Linked DNA regions of Botrimarina mediterranea. The main gene of each other region encodes a partner of the protein of the gene in region 2 in a complex. Links are inferred from orthologs where the notes say so. Each region holds a gene or a part of one and is shown on either strand. Other genes may lie near its edges. The genes, in order: dnaX and dnaN.

What was found.
Region 1: the proteins of dnaN (region 2) and dnaX are in contact, whole or in part, in a cryo-EM structure (PDB 8GIZ), measured with the Escherichia coli proteins. The link is inferred for Botrimarina mediterranea from one-to-one orthologs.

The regions. Positions count from the first base shown.
Region 1 is NZ_CP036349.1:374,154-382,544, forward strand. What follows is about bases 2,149-4,998. They hold dnaX (DNA polymerase III subunit gamma/tau), read right to left. Parts: upstream 4,439-4,998; coding sequence 2,858-4,438; downstream 2,149-2,857. Other genes in these bases: Spa11_RS01495 (YbaB/EbfC family nucleoid-associated protein), read right to left, coding at 2,331-2,696; Spa11_RS01510 (hypothetical protein), read right to left, coding at 4,777-4,998. In the rest of the region: Spa11_RS01485 (WecB/TagA/CpsF family glycosyltransferase), read left to right, coding at 1-345; rpoN (RNA polymerase factor sigma-54), read right to left, coding at 480-1,988; more of Spa11_RS01510, read right to left, coding at 4,999-5,127; Spa11_RS01515 (hypothetical protein), read right to left, coding at 5,142-5,402; Spa11_RS01520 (DUF1338 domain-containing protein), read left to right, coding at 5,774-6,577; Spa11_RS01525 (saccharopine dehydrogenase family protein), read left to right, coding at 6,705-7,829; amaB (L-piperidine-6-carboxylate dehydrogenase), read left to right, coding at 7,952-8,391. UniProt on the Escherichia coli protein: Part of the beta sliding clamp loading complex, which hydrolyzes ATP to load the beta clamp onto primed DNA to form the DNA replication pre-initiation complex.
Region 2 is NZ_CP036349.1:762-9,093, reverse strand. What follows is about bases 5,542-8,332. They hold dnaN (DNA polymerase III subunit beta), read right to left. Parts: upstream 7,604-8,332; coding sequence 6,479-7,603; downstream 5,542-6,478. Other genes in these bases: Spa11_RS22665 (helix-turn-helix domain-containing protein), read right to left, coding at 7,933-8,332; Spa11_RS00020 (DciA family protein), read right to left, coding at 5,836-6,222; Spa11_RS00025 (DNA gyrase subunit B), read right to left, coding at 5,542-5,749. In the rest of the region: Spa11_RS00045 (DUF1501 domain-containing protein), read left to right, coding at 1-543; Spa11_RS00040 (VOC family protein), read right to left, coding at 659-1,075; Spa11_RS00035 (response regulator transcription factor), read right to left, coding at 1,082-1,837; Spa11_RS00030 (response regulator transcription factor), read right to left, coding at 2,040-2,777; more of Spa11_RS00025, read right to left, coding at 3,224-5,541. UniProt on the Escherichia coli protein: Confers DNA tethering and processivity to DNA polymerases and other proteins. Acts as a clamp, forming a ring around DNA (a reaction catalyzed by the clamp-loading complex) which diffuses in an ATP-independent manner freely and bidirectionally along dsDNA.

The DNA.
Region 1 (8,391 bases), 380 kb from region 2 along the record:
GCTAGTCCCGAGAAGACCGCCTCGGCGATTGACGCTGCGAACGCGTTCAATGCCGATGTCGTCCTTGTCGGCATGGGATCGCCGATCCAAGAGCACTGGGTCTTAACGAACCGCGACCGCCTCAACGCGCCGGTCGTCTGGGCCCTCGGCGCGACGTTCGACTACTACGCCGGCGAACAAGCCCGCGGCCCCGAGTGGCTCCGGCGCGCCGGCCACGAATGGGCCGCCCGCCTCATCGCCGACCCTGGCCGCCTCTGGCGCCGCTACGTACTAGGCAACCCGCAGTTCCTCTGGCGAGCCTATTGGTGGCGCCGAAGTGATTTAGCCACAGATGGACACAGATGAACACGGATGCGTGCTCAGGGCTTCCATCTACTCTGGGTTGCTCTAGTTACAAGACTTCGCAATCAGGAGGAGAGATTGCCCGTACAAGGCATCCGCGTTTATCCGTGTTCATCTGTGGCTAAAAACAGCTGCGACTACTTCTTCTCCGCCGCCCAGTCCTTGCGCTGCCGGCTGCTGGGGATGTCCATGGCTTTGCGGTACTTCGTTACGGTGCGGCGGGCGACTTCGATGCCGGCTTTCGCCAGCTCCTTTACCAGGGCGTCGTCGGAGAGAGGCTTCGACTTGTCTTCCTTGTCGACGATCTCTTGCAGCTTGATCCGCACCACGTCCCAGGCGACGTCCTCGCCGTCGGCGTTCTGTGTGCCGCCGACGAAGAACCGCTTCAGCGGGAAAATGCCGCGCGGGGTTTGGATCCACTTGTCGTCGACGGCGCGGCTGACGGTCGTTACGTGCACGTGAACGCGGTCGGCGATCTGCTGCATCTTCAGCGGCTCGATCGACTCGGGCCCCTCGTCGAGGAACCGCGTCTGGTGATCGACAATCGCTTGCGACACGCGGCTGAGCGTGCTGCGGCGTTGCTCGATCGCCTCGATCAGCCACTGGGCCGAGTTGATCTTGCGCTTGATGTACTCGCGCGTCTCTTCGTCGGCGTCGGCCGCTTGCTTGAGCAGCTTGCGGTAGTAGGGCGAGACGTACAGGCTCGGCAGGTCGCCGTCTTCGAGACGCACGACGTACTTGCCCTCGTCGTCCTTCTCCAGGAACACGTCGGGGCGCACGCTGGGGACCGATGACTCGGCGAACTCGGCGCCGGGCTTCGGCTTGAGCAAGCGGATCTCTTCCCAGATCTCGTTGATGTCGTCGAGCGACATGCCCGTCTTCTTAGAGATCTGCGGGAGCCGGTTGTTCTGCAGGTCTTCGAGATGGCTCTCGATGAGGACACGCATCTCCGGCTCGAACGGGTGGCCCGGCGGCAGCTGGAGCAGCAGGCACTCCTTGAGCGACCGCGCGCCGACGCCCGGCGGGTCGAGGTGCTGCACCACGGTCAGCGCCTTCTGCGCCAGCTCCAGCTGCGCCTTGCGGTACACGTCCGCGTTGCCGTTGAGGTCGGGCGGGACGGGCGGCAGCAGCTCTTCGAGCGGCGACTTGAGATAGCCGTTGGTGTCGAGGCTGTAGATGATCCGCTCCGCCATGCGGCGGAGTTCTTCTTCGAGGTTGAACCAGGAGAGTTGGTGCTGCAGGTAGTCGCACAGCGTCTCGGGTCGGGCGGTCATGTTCGCCATCTGGTCGAACGCCCGATCGGAGTCCGCCTCCATCTGGCCCTGCGACGGCCGGCTGCGTTCCTCGTAGTCGTCCGGCAAGTTCTCCGCCATGTTCACGAGGCGTTCGAAATCGTCCTCGTTGTTGGAGTCCTCTTTGACGACCAACTCGCGCTCGCCCTCTTCGCGCTCGACGCGCTCGGGCTCGTAGACGTCCTCGCCGTCGGGCTCGACTTGCTCGAGGCAGGGATTGTCCTGCAGCTCCTGCTCGATCCGTTCCTGCAGCGCGAGGATCGGCAGCTGGAGGATCTCCATGGATTGAATCATGCGTGGCGCAAGCACTTGCTTTTGCGCCATCTGCATCGATTGCCCGAAGGACATTCGCATGATTATCGTTCCGCCCTTGTGTGCCGCCTGTCCGGCGCAGGAGAGGCCCTGACGCCGACGCTGGTGTTCGATCCGTGTGAAGAGCCACGGCGGGCGGTAGACGTTGAGGTCCGCCGCCGCGGCCCTAGCAACTCGTGTACCATACCGCCTGGGGGGCCGTAAGGTCAACGACCGGGGTCGCTGCAAGTGTAGCTTGTGGGCGGCCACAGGCGGCGGACGCTAGACGGCGAGCCGGAAGCGTGAGCGCCCGGAGGGAAGCGGGTACCCACGTCACTCCGTGAGCTCACGCTACCGGCTCGCCGACGGCTTTTTGCTGCCGGTCATCGATGTCACCCGATCGGTCTACTGCTGCTCTCCGCCGAGCTTGCCCAGCATGTCGCTCATGCCGGGGAGGTTCATGCCGCCGGTCACTTCTTGCATGGCTTCGGCATGGAGGACGCGGGCCTTCTCGATGGCGTCGTTCATCGCCGCGACGGTGAGGTCTTCGATCATCTCCCGCTCGCCGCGTTCGACGAGGCCGGGGTCCACCCGCACGGCGAGCACCTCTTGCGCGCCGGTCATGTCGATCTGGACCATGCCGCCGCCCCCCTCGCCGGTAACCCGGAGCGACTTCATCCGCTCCTGGACTTCCTGGACGCGCGCGCCCATCTGCGACGCTTGCTTCATCATCTCGCCGAGGTTGGCGAGGTTGCCGAGGCCTTTGAACATAACGGGAGGGACGGGGGGTTAGGGACGGGGGGTGAAGTCCGATGGTTTGTCGGATTTGTGGGAGGGGACTCCAGACCCCGATCACGCGCACCATGCCGTGTTCGGCCAGGACACCGTAATCGGCGTCTGGAGACGCCTCCCACAGATGTGTCTGAAAAACCTCATTCTTCGCGCGGAGGCATGTAGCGGAGACGGTCCGGTTCCACTCCAAACAGCTCCATCGCCTTGGCGACGTACGGGTGCTGGGCGATCTCGGTCTGCTGCTGCCGGCGGCTCACGCGGCGCGACGCCGGGGCGCCGGGCCGCGACTCCGCCGCCGACTCGCGCATCGCCGCGAACTGCGCCATCAGGCTGTTCGGGTCGTTGTCTTCGTTGGCGGGTTCGGCGGTAGCCGCCGGTTGCGGCGGCGCGACAGGACGCGGCGCGGGAGTAGGAGGCAACGGCGGAAGCGAAGGCGCTTTTGCGGCCCCGTTCGAAGGCGGTGGAGTGCTTTGTGGTCTAGCCGCGGGCGGCAGCCCCGGTGGCCCTACGGACGGCTCAACGTTTTTTTTTACCGCAGCGCCCGGATTCGCCCGCACATCCGCTACCGCCTGCGCGAGGCTATCGAGGTCCTCGAGCGTCGCCAGCCGCACGATCGCCATGTCGGCGAGCGTCCGCTCATGAACGCTCACTCTCATGCGAGCGGCGGTCTGATCAAGGACTTGCATCGCCGCCAGCAGCGTGTGGACGCCCAATCGCTCGCCGAGGGCCTTTGCCGCGTCGTATTGGCCCGGCAGGGCCGTCAGCATCTGCTCTGGCGGGCAGCCGACGGTGACCGCCATGACGTCGCGGTAGTAGCCCATCAGCTGGTCGAGCACCTGCCCCGGGTCGGCGCCGGTACGGACCGCCGAGTCGAGCAGCGCGAGCCCCGTCGCCGCGTCGCGATCCGCCAAACGCTCCGCAAGCTCCGCCACGCGCGCCGCGGGGGCGATCCCCAGCAGCGAGTTGACGTCGTCGGCCGAGATGTGGTGGTCGGCAACGGCGAGCAGCTGCTCGAGCAGCGACTGGCTGTCCCGCATCGAGCCGGCCGCACGCACGGCGAGGATCTGCAACGCCTCCTCGTCGATGCCAACCCCTTCGGCGTCGGCGATTTGGCGGAGGCGCTCGCTGATCGAGACGGTGTCGACACCGGCGAAGTCGAACCGCTGGCAGCGCGACAGGATCGTGATCGGGATCTTCTGCGGCTCGGTCGTCGCGAAGATGAACTTCACGTGCTCGGGCGGCTCTTCGAGCGTCTTGAGGAGGGCGTTGAACGCCTCCTTCGTGAGCATGTGGACTTCATCGATGATGTAGACCTTCATCCGTGACCGGCTCGGCCGCACGCCGGCGTTCTGCCGCAGCTGGCGGATCTCGTCGATGCCGCGGTTGCTGGCGCCGTCGATCTCGAGCACGTCGACGTCGTCGCCGGTGGCGATCCGTTCGCAGGCGTCGCACTGGCAGCAGGGCTCGGGCGTCGGGCCCGACTCGCAGTTGAGGGCCTTCGCCAGAATCCGCGCGGCGGAGGTCTTCCCCACCCCGCGGGCGCCGGTGAACAGATAGGCGTGGCCGATGCGGCCCGTGCGGATCGCCTGCTGCAACGCCCCGGCGACGTGCTGCTGGCCGATCAGCTCGGTGAAGCGCTGCGGCCGGTAGCGGCGGGCGACGACCATGTAGTCGGCGCCAGCGGTGGACACCTCGGCGGCGGTCGTCTGCAGATCCGACATCCCTTAAACCGCCGTCTCCTACGGAATGGCCCATAGCCGCGGGCGGCAGCCCCCGGCCGCGCGAACGGCCCCAAACGAAAACCGCCGACTGCCGTCGGCGGCTAAGAGTCGCTGTTGTTTTCAATCCGATGGCGGCGGGCGAGAGGTCCCCGCACCCGTTGACGCATGCTTATGGCTGCTGCGTTTCCACCCTGACCAGGTTCGCGCGGCCCCCGTCACAGGGACCCCTCGCCGACCGCCATCGGGCCCTGAAGTATGACGCTCCCCTCTGGTGGCCGTCAAACGGCCTGGGGCGCGGCGATTTGAAGAAAGGAAATAGGGGGATGGCGAGGACGACGCTATGGGTGGGGCGTTATCGCGACGATGGTTATCTGCTTTCGATCGGGCCCGTAGGCCCAGAAGACCCGGTAGGCGCCAGGAGTATTGTTCTGAGCGTACGCCTCCCAAACACGGGCTTTCGAGTCGAAGGGACTAATCAGACCGCTGTACTCATGGGTGTTCAGGCCCGGGTGCCTGGGATTATCCGAGAGCAGCTTCAGCGTCTTGGCGACCTGCTTGAAAGTCCCGATCTGGCGCGATGACTTGCGTTTACCGGCTTTCTTCGCGGTGACTTGCTGCTTTTGAGCCGCGGCCTTTAGCTCGTCGTAGGTTTTACGGGCAGCTTTTGCCCAAACCAGCGAATAGGCCATCGGACCCTCCCGTCCTATTCGTCATCAAACGCGCTTAAGTCCGCGTCCAGGTCGGGTCCCTCCACAAACTCGCCGGCCTTTGCATCGCGGAGACCGGCGGCCACTAACTTCTGAGCTTTCTCGTTCTGGAAGAGCCAGGCTTCTTCTACCGGCAAGGCGACTGCCCTCCGGATCACAATCTGCGAGCTGTCGCTGTCATCAATGATGACCAATTGCCCAGCGTACTGCGGTCCTAGGGTCAGACGTCCCTTCGAATCGAGAGTCTTTGTCGTCACAGCCGGGTCTCCGCGAGGAGGGTTGATAGCTTCCCAGTTAACAATACGTCCAAGGCAACTCGATCGCATCAGCTTTCACCCACTTTTCTCAAGGTGGGATTTTCCCACCGCCCAAGAATGGGCGCCTAGGCTGGCGATGAAGACTGCTTCAACCCCTTACAGACTTTGCGCTCATTTCAGCTGCGAGGACCGAACGGCGATCGTTGGCCGAGGTACAAAATGTGCCATCCCCGCATCTCCTTTCTTCACATCCATCACGCACCGGCGCGGTTTCTTTGCGCAGTGGCGATGGTTTGTCGCTGTTGTGCGCTAAAGTACGATAGGGGCAGGCGGTTACGGTTCCTTCGGTCGCAATTCCAGGGCTTTAAGCGATGGATATCAATCAGTTCTTCGACCGGCTGTGGGACGACTACGTCGCCATGACCCCGCAGGCCAAACGCATCAAGGCGGCCTTCGAGGAGCGTGGCGAGCGTGTCGTCAACGACCACGTCGCCTTCCGCACCCTGGCCCTTGAGCCGATCCGCCTCAAGTCGCTCGAGCCGCACCTCTTGGCCGTCGGCTACACGCCGTACGAGCCCTACGACTTCAAAGACAAGAAGCTCTCTGCTTACGGCTACCTGCCGCCCGAGCAGGAGATGCCACGGGTGTTCGTCTCCGAGCTGCGCGTGAACGAGTTGTCGCCCGCCGCGGCAAAGATCCTCGAAGGCCTCGCCGCCCAGGTCGATCCGAAGCGAGTCGAGGACCCGAGCATCCTCTGGGCCGGCCCGCTGTGGGAGCCGATCAGCTATAAGGATTACCAGACCCTCGTCGATGAGAGCGAGTACGCCGCCTGGGTCGCGTCGATCGGCATCCGCCCGAACCACTTCACGATCGGCGTCAACTACCTGACGCAGACCACGTCGGTCGAAGAGGTGCTGCAAGTCGTCGAGAGCCTGGGCTACCAGGTCAACGCGTCCGGCGGCCGTGTGAAGGGAACGCCCGAGGTGCTTCTCGAGCAAGGCTCGACGCTGGCCGACCGCATGCCGATCCAGTTCGCCGGCGGTGAGACGCACGAAGTCCCCACCTGCTACTACGAGTTCGCCAAGCGCTACCCCACCGAATCGGGTGAGCTCTACCCCGGGTTCGTCGCCGCCAGCGCGGACAAGATCTTCGAATCGACGGACGCGAAGCGCTAACGCGGTCTGACGAAGCTCGAATGACGAACCTGTCGGGGGCAGATAGACCCCTCCGACGGGTTCGTCATTCGGGCTTCGTCATTCGTCATTTAATCCACAAGAGTCCGAACGCCTAAGAGGCTTTCCCTTGAGCAAGTATCCCGTCACCATTCTCGGCGCCGGCAAGATTGGTCGTGGCATCGCGCGGATGTTGCACCTATCGGGCGAGTACGACGTGCTCGTCGGCGACATCTCGCAAGAGGCGTGCGACGCGCTGGTGAAAGAGACCCCGGGCGTCACCGCCAAGGTGGTCAACGTCACCAACCATGACGATGTCGTGAAGGCGTGCCAGGGCCGCAAGGCGGTGATCTCGGCCTGTTCGTTCGATCAGAACGAGGGGATCGCCGTCGCGGCGCTAACGGCGGGCGTCAGCTACTTCGACCTCACCGAAGACGTCGCCACGACGCACGCCGTGCGGACCATCGCCAAGCGCGCCGACGAGGGGCAGATCTTCATGCCCCAGTGCGGCCTGGCGCCGGGCTACATCGGCATCCTCGCCCACAGCCTCTGCCAGGGCTTCGACAAGCTCGACCGCGTCAAGATGCGTGTCGGCGCGCTGCCGCTCTACCCGACGAACCATCTCAAGTACAACCTGACTTGGTCGACCGACGGCCTCATCAATGAGTACTGCAACCCGTGCGAGGCGATCTCGGACGGTAAGCGGATGGACCTCCAGCCGATGGAAGGTCTCGAGCACTTCGCGCTCGACGGCGTTGACTACGAGGCGTTCAACACGTCCGGCGGTCTCGGCACGCTCTGCGAAACGCTCGAAGGCCGCGTCAACGAACTCGACTACAAGACGGTCCGCTACGTCGGCCACCGCGAGCTGATGATGTTCCTCTTGCACGGACTGCGCTTCTACGACCACCGCGATCTCTTGAAGAAGCTGATGGAAGACGCGATCCCCTGCACCAACCAGGACGTCGTGCTGATCTTCAGCACCGTTACCGGCTGGCGAGGCGGCCGCTTCGAGCAAGTCGCCGACGCCCGCAAGGTGTACCACGGCAACGTTCACGGCCTGGAAGCCAGTTCGATCCAGATCACGACCGCAACGAGCATGTGCTGCGTGGTCGACCTGCACCGTCTCGGCAAGCTCCCGTCGAAGGGTTTCGTGCGGCAAGAAGACGTGTCGCTCAAGGAGTTCGAAGCAAACCCCTTCGGCGAGCCCTACGCGAAGGCGACGAGCGTCCGCGCGCCGATCGCTTCGACTTGATAGGATTCACCACGAAGGAACGAAGGAAGTCACAAGATTTGGCTTCCTGTATTTGCCTTCGTTCCTTTGTTCCTTTGTGGTTCCCAAAATTACAAAACTAGAAGTAATAAACAGGCTAAACCATGGAACTCCCCACCAACCTGCTCCCCGCCCTGATCGATGGCGTCCGGCCCGGCGTGGCGATTGGCGCTGACTATCAGCTCGGCAGCGGCGCGGCGTTCGAGCCCCTGTCACCGATCGACGGCGAGCTGACCAGCAAGTGCGGCGCGGCGTCGCCCGCCGACGTGGGCGCCGCGGTGGCGGCGGCGCACGAGGCGTTCCTCCAGTGGCGCACCGTCCCCGCGCCGGTGCGTGGTCAGCTCGTGCTGCGGATCGGCGAGATGGCCCGCCGGCACAAGGCGGAGCTTGCCAAGCTGATCACGCTCGAGGCGGGCAAGATCCCGTCCGAAGCCGAGGGCGAGGTTCAGGAGTGGATCGACGTTTGTGACTTTGCGGTCGGTCTCAGCCGCCAGCTTTATGGCCTGTCGATCGCCAGCGAACGACCCGAGCACCAACTCATCGA
Region 2 (8,332 bases):
GACCTCGAGCGAGAGACCACCGCGATGCGGGCCAGCTACGGTGAGGGCCGCTTCGCCAACGGTTGTCTGCTCGCTCGGCGTCTGCTGGAGTCGGGCGTCACGTTCGTTGAGGTGACGCTCGGCGGCTGGGACACGCACGACGACAACCACGCCCGCACGCAAGAGTTGTGCGGGCAGTTCGACAAGCCGGCCGCCCGGCTGATCGCCGACCTCAAAGAGCGCGGCATGCTCGACTCGACGCTCGTCGTCTGGATGGGCGAGTTCGGCCGCACGCCGCGCATCAACGGCCGTGGCGGGCGCGACCATTATCCGAAGGCCTTCAGCGCGTGGCTCGCGGGCTGCGGCGTCCAAGGAGGTCAGGTGATCGGCGCCACCGACAAGAGCGGCGCCGAGGTTATCGACCGCCCCGTGTCGCCACAGGACCTGTTTCAGACGATCTACCACGCGCTGGATATCGACCCGTCGCACGAGAACACCACCAGCACGGGACGCCCGGTCAAGCTCGTCGATGGCGGCGCCGTCATCGATGGGCTCTTTGCTTAATCTGTTCTTGGATTCACCATGACGGACACAACGGCCTCTTTGCCGAGGCATCGTCGACCCGGAAGGCCGACCGTCGTGCTCGACGCGGTTATTTCTTCTCTGCCTGAAGAGGCGATCACGGCTCCGACGCGGGGGGGCCAATCCACAGCATCGGGTTGTGCGCCACCTCCCAGAGGTGGCCGTCGGGGTCGGCGAAGTAGCCCGAGTAGCCGCCCCAGAAGGCCCGCTGCCCCGCTTTGACGAGCGTCGCGCCGGCGGCGACCGCTTCGGTGAGAAGTTGATCGACTTCATCCTCCGAACCAACGTTGTGCGCCAGGGCGACGTCACGGAAACCGCTCCCCTTGGCGCTTACCTGTGCGTCTTCCGCTAACGCCTCGCGGCCGTAGAGTGAGAGCCACGTTCCGCGTAGAGAGAAGAACGCCACCTCATCGCCCGGAAAGTCGAGCCGCGGCAGCCCGAGAGCCGCATAGAACCGCGCCGACGCGGCCACGTCGCGCACGCCGAGCGTGATCAGGCTGATGCGGTCGTCCATCGGCGATCACAACCCCATATCGATGAAGCCGTTGTCCTGCAGCCGCGTCAGCAGGCGGGCCAGATCGACGGCCTTGGCGACCTCTAACTTGGCGAAGATCTTCTGCTTCCGCAACTCGACGCCACGTGTCGTCATGTCGAGCGATTCGCCGAGCTCGCGGCTGCTAGCGCCTAGAGCGGTTCGGCGGCAAATATCTTGGTCGCGCGCGTTGAGTTCGCGGAACTTCGCGTAGGCGATGGAGAGATCGGTTTGCTTGGCGACTTTCGTCCGGTCGTTGTGGATGCTGAGCCTCATAACGCCGAGGATCGCCAATCCCGGGGCATTGAGCGGCTTAAGCGAGGCGGCGTGAGCGACTACGTGATAGGTGGCGCCGTTAAGTCCCACGCCGGCGTTCTCGCAGATCACGTACGGCGAGCCGTCGAAGATCAAACTCTCGATCTTATCGGCGCGATCGGCAATGACGGGGTCAAGGAACGCCCGCTTGGTTCTGCCGATGGGTGAGGCGTTCGGCGAGAAGTGCTTTCGATGGGACGGATTGCTGTACACGAGCACGCCTTGGGCGTTGCTGATGTAGACGCACTCGGGGAGGCATTCCAGTTGGGGGAAGGACCAGTCGACCGCCTCGACGCACAGCTTTACATGCCGATAGACCTCGTCCGCCACTTGGCAGAGGGGGCGTCCGGTCGGCGTGAACGCACAGTCGTTCGTCGTCGCCTCGGAGTTGGCGCTGAGCGAGTCGCCCTGATTGGTGTCTGCGATCATGGGCTTATCGACTCTCTCACTTTCTACAAATGCCAACTCAGCGGGGGCAGGCCTGGAGGTCGCGATTATTGGTCAGGGCTAGTTCCGTAGAGCGCCACTGCCGACCGTCTAAGACGTTGGGCCGAATCCCCTCGATGTCGTCACACACGTTTGCGACGAGAACTCTCCGAGCGGCCACTTCTTTCTCACCGATCCGAGCTAGCTACAAGCCGAGGTCGAGGTAGCCGCGGTCCTGCAACCGCGTCAACAGCCTCGCCAAGTCAACCGCCTTTGCTACTCCCAGCTTGGAGAACGCCTTCTGCTTGCGAAGTTCGACACCTCGCGTCGTCATACTCAGGCGTTCGCCTAGTTCGCGGCTGCTGACGCCTAGGGCTGTCTGACGGCACAGCTCCTGGTCGCGGTCCGACAGCTCACGGAATCGCGCGCATGCCGTCGAAAGATCAAGCCGGCGGGTCGCTGCGTCGGTGTCGGTCTGCCGCTCCAAGCGGATGACCCCGAGGATCGCCAGGCCTGGGGCATTGAGTGATTGGAGTGACCGCTTGTGGGTCACCATCTTGTAGAGCAGGCCGTCAGGGCCCGTGTTGGTGTGCTCGCACTCACAGTACCGGCACCCGTCGAAGAGCAGGGCATCCTGCCTCTCACTGAGCGCCGCGCCGACCGCGTCGAGAAACGCGTTGGCGGTACGGCCGATCGGCGAACCGATCTGTGCGAAGAGCTGACGATGCGCCTTGTTGCTGTAGATGCAGACGCCGTCCGCGTTCTTGAGGAACACGCACTCGCTGTAATCCGATAAAGGTGAGAAGTCGTGATCGCCGCCCGATCCCAGTGCTTTGAGGATCTCTTCGATCTCGTCCGCTATCCGTGACAGGGGCCGCCCCGCCGCGAGTCCGACGTGAGTCGTGAGTTCGTCAGACGCCTCTAGACCTTCTTCGCGAAACAAACCTGCCGATTCCTGCATAGCTATCCATCGTGGACGAAGCCCCAAAGACGTCCGATACGCTGGCTAACGAACAGCAATGACCCTCCCATCTCCCCCACGTTTTGGGGGAGAAAGAGAGGAGAATCGCCGCTGCTCTTGGCTGGCAACACCCGGTTCTAACCACGTCATGAGGCCGCCGCAACACAAGGAAAAGCGAAGATGGCTTCGCATTAGGAACGCGGCGTGCCGCAAACCCCTACGGTATCGGGGTTTATCGCCTTCAATTCCCAAGAAATCAGACGAGGATTTCTATGTGGATTGCCGTAATTTCCTAAATTGCGGTCCTTTCTCAATACCAATTGTGTGCGGTCACTCACGCAATCGCTCGCGACGCGATCGATGGGGCTTCTACTCTCGCTCGGCAGTGGCCAATCCGGACGCTTATGATGCCGCCATCCCCGGGGGGGTCAAACGTCGAGATTCTTGACGTCCAAGGCGTGCTTCTGGATGAACTCGCGGCGCGGCTCGACTTGGTCGCCCATCAGCACCCGAAACAGTTCATCGGCCGCGGCGGCGTCTTCCATCGTCACCCGTAGCAGCGTCCGGGCGGCGGGGTCGAGGGTGGTGTCGCGGAGTTCCTCGGCGTTCATCTCGCCGAGCCCCTTGAAGCGGATGATCTGCAAACCCTTCTCACCCGCGGCGCGGATCGCGGCGGGCAGCCCACGCAGGTCGTCGAGCCCCGACTCGGATTCGCCCCGGCGGATCACAAACCGGCTCGTCTCCTCGCCGGTGCGCTCCTGCGGGATCAGCGCGTCGATCTCGAAGCCCATCGGCGACAATTCACCGAGGACGGTGTTGATCGTCCGTACCTCATGCAGCTCAACGACCCGCAGACGTTGCTTGACGGCGACTACTGCATCCGGGGCGTCGTTGGCCTCGCCGTTCTGGGCCGCCTCACCGTTTTGGGCCGCCTCGATGTCCTGGAGCGTGATCGCCGCGGCGCCGAACTCGACGACAATCTCGTCCGTCGAGGCGTGTTGCTTCTGGGCGATGAAGTCATCGACTTCTTGTCGTGACGTAAACCAATGCTCTTCCAGACCAAAGAAGACATGGTATACCGGCAGCTTGCCGGTCACGGGGTCTTGTCGCTCGGCGTGCATCTTCAGCGACACGCCACGGCGTTCGAGCTGGAGCAACGCATCTTCGAGCCCCGCCAAGTGCCGGACCAAGGCGCTCATGGCGTCCCCTTCGATACGAACGCCCTCGGCCGACTCGAGCACGCTGTCGCCGAGACCCAGATTGAGAAGCTCCATGCGCATCTCTTCCTCGGTCTGGACGTACCGCGCGGGGTTCTTGCCGCGACGGACGCGGAACAACGGCGGCTGGGCGACGTAGACGTGGCCACGGGCCACGAGGTCGTACATCTGGCGATAGAAGAACGTCAGCAGCAGCGTGCGGATGTGCGACCCGTCCACGTCGGCGTCGGTCATGATGACGACGCGGCCGTAGCGGCGTTTGCTGATGTCCTGCTCGGCGCCGATCCCCGCGCCGATGGCAGAGATCATGCTGCGGATCTCTTCGTTCGCAAGAACTTTGTCTTCGCGGCTCTTGTAGGCGTTGATGATCTTGCCTCGCAGCGGCAGGATCGCTTGGAACTCACGCCGCCGTCCGCCTTCGGCCGGACCGCCGGCCGAGTCGCCTTCCACGAGGTACAGCTCGCACTTATCGACCACCTTGCTGGAACAATCCCGCAGCTTGCCCGGCAGCGAACCGCCGCCCAGGGCGCCCTTCCGTTCGCGGATGAGCTGCCGCGCCTTGCGGGCCGATTCGCGAGCCTCGGCGGCGACCATCCCTTTGCGGAGAATCGCTTTGGCCGTCTTCGGGTTCTCTTCGAGGTGCTTCTGGAGGTACTCCCCGAACAGGGTGTTAACGATGCCTTCGACCTCGCCGTTGCCGAGCTTGGTCTTCGTCTGGCCCTCGAACTGCGGGTGCGGCACGCGGCACGAGATAACCGCGGTGAGCCCTTCGCGGAAGTCCTCACCGTTGGGGGTGAGGTCCTTGAACATCCCCTCTTTCTTGCCGTAGTTGTTCAGCGTCCGCGTCAACGCCGCGCGGAAGCCACTGAGGTGCGTGCCGCCCTCGTGCGTGTTGATGTTGTTGACGTAGGTGTGAACGTTTTCGGTGTACTCGCCGGAGTACTGCAGCGCGACTTCGAGCTCGACGCCGTCCTGCTCGCCCTGGAGGTAGAGCACCTCTGGGTGGACCTGCTCGCTGGCCCGGTTGAGGTGGACGACGAACTCGCGGATGCCGTCCTCGTACTGGAAAGTCTCCGAATCGTTGGTGCGGCCATCGGTGATGGTGATCCGCACGCCCTTATTGAGGAACGCCAACTCCTGTAACCGCTTCACCAGCGTCGCGTAGTTGTATTTCGTGACCTGGAAGATCTGCGGGTCGGCCTTGAACGTCGTCTTCGTGCCGCTCTTGTCGCTCTTGCCGATCCGCTTAATCGGCGCCTTGGGGATGCCGCGCTCGTACTCCTGGTGATGGACGCCGCCATCGCGGAAGACCTCGACGTCGGCCCATTCGGAGAGGAAGTTGACCACCGTCACACCGACGCCGTGCAAGCCGCCCGAGGTTTGGTAGGCGCCTTTGGTAAACTTGCCGCCGAACTTGAGGACCGTCATCACGCCTTCGAGCGTGCTGACCTCGCGATCGAACTGCTCGGAGAGCTGGGTGTGACGTTCAACGGGGATGCCGCGACCGTTGTCCTCGACCGTAACCGATTCGTCGGGGTTGATCGTGACCGACACGTCGGTCGCGAAGCCGGCCATCGCCTCGTCGATCGAGTTGTCGACAACCTCGTACACCAAGTGGTGCAGGCCACGCACCGTCGTGTCGCCGATATACATACTGGGCCGTTCGCGCACGTGCTCCAGGTCGGAGAGGTGCTCTAGGTCGCCTTCGCCGTATTCTTTATTGGACTCGATCGCCATGTTGTGTTTCGTTTAGCCGTTGGGGTGGCTGGGTTTCTCTTAGGAAGGAGATGAGGGGGGATGTTGGTGATAGGGGAGATATCGTGTCAGGTAATCCGTCCTACCTTGAATCGCAGCGCTGTGATCTTGGAGTCGGATAGCGCCGTTTGCGTGGCGGCGAGCAGGGCGGGTCGGTGGAAATTGATCTCTTGCATGACGACATGGTTGGCGACCATCACCTCTAGGACGCCCCGCTTGAGCGCGCCGGCCGCGGTCATGCCGGCGATCGCCGCATCGCCCAACACCTCGGCCGCCGCCTTCGCCCAGCCGTCCCGCACCCTGTCGGCGCCCTTCACTGCGGCGTAGCCGTGCTTGGCGACCACCGCCGCCACCACATCCCCCGCACGCTTAGGCCGCCGCGCGTAGAACCCGGCGCGTTCCTTCTCCGAACGCTTGCACAGGTCCGACAGCTTTTGGGCGACGTCTTGGTCCACTGGTAAGTCGATTGTTGAAGGAGATGATGGTGATAGGGGGGATGAAAGCAAAAAGTTTCATTTCTGTAGGAGGCGTCTCCGACGCCGATTACGCGCGTCATGTCGGATGCGGCAAGGAGACCGTAGTCGGCGTCGGAGACGCCTCCTATATTTCCATTTTTTTATTACACCTTCCGTATCTCAAACGAAGCTTCTACATCGCCTTGCGATCTCCCCTATCTCCAACATCCCCCCATCTCCTTTAAACGGAGAGACTTCAATTCCGGTCGCGCGCAAGGGGCATGAGGACGTATGTGTAGCCGTCGTCGGTGAGGGCGACCGCGGCCGAGTCGCTGTCCACCAAGTCGAACGTGAACGACTGCTCGGGGCCGAGCGTCTTGAGGAAGTCGACCAAGAACCGCGGGTCAAGGGTGATCTCGATCTTCGCGCCGTCGTAGCCGATCGGCAGCTCGACGTGCGACTCGCCGACCTCGGCCGCTTGGCCGGCGAGAACCAGGGCGCCGTCGCCGAAGGCAAAGTCCACGCCCCGCGACTCGTCGTTCGTGACAATCGCCGCTTGCCGCACCGCGGCGAAGAACGGGCCGACCGTCAGCTCGATCTTCGCCGAATCACTACGGGTCGGAACGACGTCGCGCCAACGCGGGTAACGGCCTTCGAGCAAACGGGTCGAGAGCGTCGAGGTCGGCGTGGCGAACACGGCGTCGTTGGCCCGCACCGCGAACTTCGTCGGCGCCTCTTCGTCGGTCAACGTGCGGTCGATGAGTTGCAGCGAACGCATCGGCACGATCGTCGCGTCGCCCACCGGGGCGGGGTCGCCGATCTTCTCCAGCGGGCCCTCCATCTTCGCCAGGCGACGGCCGTCCGTGCCGACCGCGATGAGTTTGCCCTCTTCAGAGACTTCGAACTTCACACCGCCCAACGCGTAACGGCTCGACTCGTTGTCGGTCGCGAAGATCGTCCGGCGGATCATCTCCTTGAGCAACCGTGTCGGCGCCTGGTAGTACGCCTCGGCGTCGAAGCCCACCGCCGGCGGGAACTCGCTGGGGTTCTCGCTCGGCAGGTTGAACCGGCTCCGTTCGCCACGGACGAGCGTCTTCACGCCGTCGGTCTCGATGCGGAACGTCGTGTCGGAAGACTCACGCAGGATCGCGCCAAAGCGCGTCACCGGCAGCAGCACCGAACCGGGCGTCTCGACCTCGACGCCTTCGACTTCGCGGCGGATGGAGACTTCCAGGTCGGTCGCGAAGAAGGTGGCCGAGCCGTTGTCGCTCACTTCGAGCTTGACGTTCTGCAGGATCGGCTTGGGGCTGCGTGCAGGGGCGACCGCCGCCACGTCTTGGAAGGCCTTGAGGAGCTTCTCGCGGTCACAGGTGATCTTCATAGGCACTTCGAGGCGGACGCTCGTGCGTCCCGTCCCCGTTCCTTCAAAAAGTTTTTAAAAAGAATGGTGGTAGTTGTAAGGCGGCGAGCAAAAGCGTCGGTGGCGTAGGACTCCGCGTCCAAAAACGCCTGCTGCGACACGAGTTAGTGGCGAAGACAACGTCGTGCAAAACTCGGCGCGCCGCTGTAGCGAGTTGGTTGTGACGTGGCGAGCGATTGTCGCCCGGTGAGAACCATGAGGGCCAGTGACCGCCTCGAACGACACCAAGCGCCGACATCGCAACGGACGCGCGCCAAGTTTTCCCGAAAGTGTCGGAAGCCCGCCGATGTTCATGGCGACGCCTCCCCTTTCGAGACGCACGACGCCGACATCTCCGCCCGGCCGAGCCGACGCAGCAAATCATCGATCGCCGAACGCAGCGCCCGGTCCTTCGGCAGCCGGTCGTCGATGCGGTGGAAGTTGTGCATCACGGTCGTGTGGTCGCGTCCCCCCAGGTAACGGCCGATCTCGTCGTAGCTGAGCGGCGTCAGTTGGCGGGCGAGGAAGATCGTCACCGCTCGGGCCAACACCACCGGCGCCTTGCGCGAGCTGCTGCGGAGCGTGCGGAGCGACATCGCGTAGTAACGAGCCACTACCGCGGCGATGTCCGACAGAGGCGTCGAAGCTTCTTGGGCGGCGGCTTGAGTGATGTACGAGCGGGCCTCGGCTTTAGTGATCGGCTTGCGCCCG